2 regions of the Pseudomonas sp. AK181 genome follow, and region 2 is predicted to be linked to the other one. Evidence: predicted binding sites of a transcription regulator. Region 2 holds the regulator's gene; the other holds the start of a gene.
What was found. The regulator FliA, encoded in region 2, starts transcription of late flagellar genes. The targets are predictions, from matches to a motif close to CTAAAGTTTNNNNNNNNNNNGCCGNTAA.
Positions count from the first base shown of each region.

Region 1 (2,201 bases), 380 kb from region 2:
TATGGATATTAAAACGACAGTTTCCCGACACCCTGGCCGCTCACGCTACCGCAGACTGCTCTGCGCCGCGATGGCGCTGCTTGTCTCGGGCCTGGGCGTCACGGCCCGCGCCGACAACGTTACCCTGCCTGATCTACTTATCGGCGTCACCCAAGGCTTTCTTGAGTTCACTGTAGAAGATTATCTGGCGACCACCCAGACGCCGGGGCGTTATGAAATTCAGGTCAACCAGTTAGACCCACGCTTGCGCATGCCACTGTGCGACAAGGAATTGACAGCCACCCTGGAAAGCCCCGCCCAGCCCATCGGCCGTGTGACCGTAAAGGTGCGCTGTGAGGGCGCCTCGCCCTGGACGGTTTTTGTACCGGCTCAGGTCAAGCTGTTTCGCGATGTGGTGGTCGTGGCGCGACCGTTGAAGCGCACTGGCATCATCGGCTACGACGATGTGGCGTTGCGCGAGCGGGACATCAGCCTGATCAACCAGGGCTACCTGACGTCGCTGGACCAGGCCGTCGGGCAGAAACTTACGCGCCCCGTAGTCACCGACCAAGTCCTCACGCTGGTTCATCTGGAACAGGCCGAGGTGATTCGCAAGGGTGACCAGGTGGTGATTTCCGCCAGCAGTGGCGGCCTGAATGTCAGAATGCCAGGCGAGGCGTTGTCCAACGGCGGCATGAGCGAACAGATCCGCGTCAAGAACCTCAACTCCAATCGCGTGATCAAAGCACGGGTCACGGCGCCAGGCCAGGTCGAGGTGGCGCTATAGATGACTGGAATCAAATGCCAGCTTTTCCTACACTGTGTGCTGGATATTGAGCCGAACAGGTTTATTGTCAATCGAGCCTAAAGTTTGCCCGGGTATGGCCGAAAACATGGCAAGCGTCCAAATACCCAGAGGTTTTTCAACATGGTCATTGATTTCAGTCGTTTGAATAACGCCCCGGCCTTGCCCGGCAGTACGCGCACCGGCGGTGCCAAGGACAGCGTAGAAGCCAAGCCGCAGCCCTTGCCTGCCAAAGCAGAACAGGCCGCCGCCAGCCAGAGTGGGGAATCGGTACACCTGAGCAATGAGGCTCAACAGTTGCAGAAGGTCACTGACTCGCTGCGCGATCAACCCGTCGTCAACAAAGCCCGCGTGGCCGAGTTGAAACAGGCGATCGCCGATGGCAGCTATAAAGTCGACAGCAACCGTGTAGCCAGCAAGCTGCTCAACTTCGAAGCCGAGCGCTAGGCAAAGGCCTGCGCAAGGCTTTTGGACGCTTAAAACCCAAGGCCAGCCATGCACCACGACGAATATTTGCTCCAACTGATCATTGATGATCTGGCACCGACGCAACAATTGCTCGAGTTGCTTAAGGAAGAATCCCTGGCCTTGTACGGCCGAGATATGCCCTTGCTGGAAGAAATCCTGGCGCGCAAACAATCGCTGATTGTATTGCTTGAACAGCATGGCAAGAAGCGCAGTGAGATTCTGATCAGCCTGGGCCTGCCTGCCGATCATGACGGCCTGGCGCAACTGGCCAGCCACTCTTCAGTGGGCGATCAACTGCTGGCACAAAGCAAAGAACTCAATCATTTGCTCGCCCAGTGCCAGGACGCCAACCTGCTCAACGGTCAGTCGATCCAGCTTCAGCAAGCCACGACCGCCAATCAGTTGCGCATACTGCACGGCGGAGAGCCTCCGGCGCTTTACAACGCCCAAGGCTCCACCTCACGCCTGGTCAAGCCAAGCACCCGCAGCCAAGCCTGACGCCGGTTTACAGCGCGACCTATCCAAGGCGCGCTACATACTGGCAAAATGCCGGTTCTTGCGTGTAGTCGTATTTTGCCTGGAGATGGAAGAACCGTGTTCAACGCCCTTAATGCGGAAGATGCACCGCAGCCACCCAAGGTACTCACCACGCCTCTGGAAATCGCCAGCACGTTGCGGATGCTGCAAGAAAGTCATGACCCGCTGATCATCACTTTCCACGAACGCAGCCAGCGCTTCCAGAGCTACCTGGTGGACATCGACCGGGACAGCAAGACGCTGGTACTGGACGAAATGATTCCCCGTGACGGTGAACGCTATCTTGAGAATGGCGAAGCTTTCCGTATCGAAGGTTTCCATGAGGGTGTGCGGGTTGCCTGGGAAAGCAATGGCACGTTGACCATCAGCGAAAAAGGCGGCCACCGTATCTACAGCGGCAGCCTGCCCGGCG
Region 1 is NZ_CP146348.1:4,738,488-4,740,688, forward strand. It holds gene flgA (flagellar basal body P-ring formation chaperone FlgA) at 2-766, shown strand; gene flgM (flagellar biosynthesis anti-sigma factor FlgM) at 908-1,231, shown strand; gene V8689_RS21630 (flagella synthesis protein FlgN) at 1,280-1,750, shown strand; gene V8689_RS21635 (flagellar brake protein) at 1,847-2,201, shown strand, end outside.
Region 1: a site for FliA is predicted at 844-871, ahead of flgM (flagellar biosynthesis anti-sigma factor FlgM). Genes of this name have one in related genera too.

Region 2 (2,201 bases):
TCGCCCTGTGACGTTTCGTTATGCTCCATAGCTCCCCCGCGATGGCATTAGCCGTGGATGCGTTCGAAGATTTTCTCGATCTTCTCTTTCAAGGCCAGTGCCGTGAATGGCTTGACCACGTAACCGTTGACCCCGGCTTGGGCGGCTTCGATGATCTGTTCACGCTTGGCTTCGGCGGTCACCATCAGCACAGGCAGGCTGCGCAGTTTTTCATCGGCGCGCACGTGGCGCAGCAGGTCGATACCAGTCATGCCCGGCATGTTCCAGTCGGTCACCAGAAAGTCGATGCTCCCGCTGTTGAGAATCGGAATGGCCGTCAGGCCGTCATCCGCCTCGACCGTGTTGGTGAACCCAAGGTCACGCAACAGGTTTTTAATGATCCGCCGCATCGTTGAGAAGTCATCAACGATGAGGATTTTCATGTTCTTGTCCAATTCGACCTCCAAGCAGTCTTAAACGCGCCCAGCACCTGGACGCGCCATTTCAATCAACAGGCGTTACACAAAAAGGACTGCCCAGGGCACCACGGTACTCACCCGCAAAACCCTGCGGTTTCACGGTAGCGTCTGCAGTGTCCCCACACTGCCTGTCAGCGCGCGCGCCACTCGGCCAATCGCCCCCGCAAGCGGGCTGCGCACTGGCTATGCAACTGGCTGACACGCGATTCGCTGACCCCCAGGACCTCACCGATTTCCTTGAGGTTCAGCTCTTCGTCGTAGTACAGCGCCAGCACCAGCCGCTCACGCTCCGGCAAGTTGGCGATTGCATCGGCCAACGCGCCCTGGAAACGTTCGTCTTCCAGGTCGCGTGACGGCTCCGTATGCGCGCTCGCGCCGTCCTCGTGCAGCCCTTCGTGTTCGCCGTCCTGTAAAAGGTCGTCGAAACTGAACAGGCGGCTGCCCAAGGTATCGTTCAAAATCCCGTAGTAATCGTCGAGACTCAATTGGAGTTCGGCCGCAACTTCATGATCTTTAGCGTCACGACCGGTTTTTGCTTCAATTGCACGAATTGCATCACTGACCATGCGCGTATTGCGGTGTACCGAACGCGGCGCCCAATCGCCTTTACGCACTTCATCGAGCATCGCGCCACGGATACGGATACCCGCATACGTTTCGAAACTGGCACCCTTGCTGGCGTCGTATTTGGTCGAGACTTCGAGCAGGCCGATCATGCCGGCCTGGATCAAGTCTTCAACCTGCACACTCGCGGGCAGGCGCGCCAACAGGTGATAGGCAATGCGTTTGACCAGCGGCGCGTAGCGCTCGATCAATTCGCCCTGGCTGTCACGTGCCGACTTTTTGTAAAGGTTGTAGCCGCTGGATGTCATAGCACCGGTCCTGCGCTCGTCTGATGCACCAAACGCTCGACGAAAAACTCCAGATGCCCCCGCGGGTTGGCGGGCAACGGCCAGGTATCGACCTTCTGGGCAATGGCCTTGAACGCCAGTGCGCATTTCGAACGAGGGAACGCTTCATAGACCGCACGCTGCTTTTGCACGGCCTTGCGCACACACTCGTCATAGGGAACTGCGCCGACGTATTGTAAAGCCACATCGAGGAAGCGATCCGTGACCTTGGTCAACTTGGCGAACAGGTTGCGCCCTTCCTGCGGGCTCTGGGCCATGTTGGCCAGCACGCGAAAGCGGTTCATGCCGTAGTCACGGTTAAGCAGTTTGATCAGTGCGTAGGCATCGGTGATCGAGGTGGGCTCGTCGCACACCACCAGCAGCACTTCTTGCGCGGCGCGCACAAAGCTGACCACGGATTCGCCGATGCCGGCGGCGGTGTCGATCACCAGCACGTCGAGGTTGTCGCCGATGTCGCTGAACGCCTGGATCAACCCGGCATGCTGCGCGGGGCTCAGGTGCACCATGCTCTGGGTGCCCGAGGCCGCCGGCACGATGCGAATGCCTCCGGGGCCCTGGAGCAGCACATCGCGCAGCTCACAGCGGCCCTCGATCACATCGGCCAGGGTATGTTTGGGTGTCAGCCCCAGCAGAACGTCCACGTTCGCCAAGCCCAGGTCAGCATCCAGCAGCATGACGCGACGGCCAAGCTCTGCCAGGGCCAGGGACAAATTCACTGACACGTTAGTTTTCCCGACGCCACCTTTGCCGCCGGTCACCGCGATCACCTGTACGGGATGCATGCTGCCCATTTTATTTCTTTACCTTGTCTTGCTTAGACGCAGGCTACATG
Region 2 is NZ_CP146348.1:4,354,162-4,356,362, forward strand. It holds gene V8689_RS19825 (protein phosphatase CheZ) at 1-29, opposite strand, end outside; gene V8689_RS19830 (chemotaxis response regulator CheY) at 48-422, opposite strand; gene fliA (RNA polymerase sigma factor FliA) at 590-1,330, opposite strand; gene fleN (flagellar synthesis regulator FleN) at 1,327-2,160, opposite strand.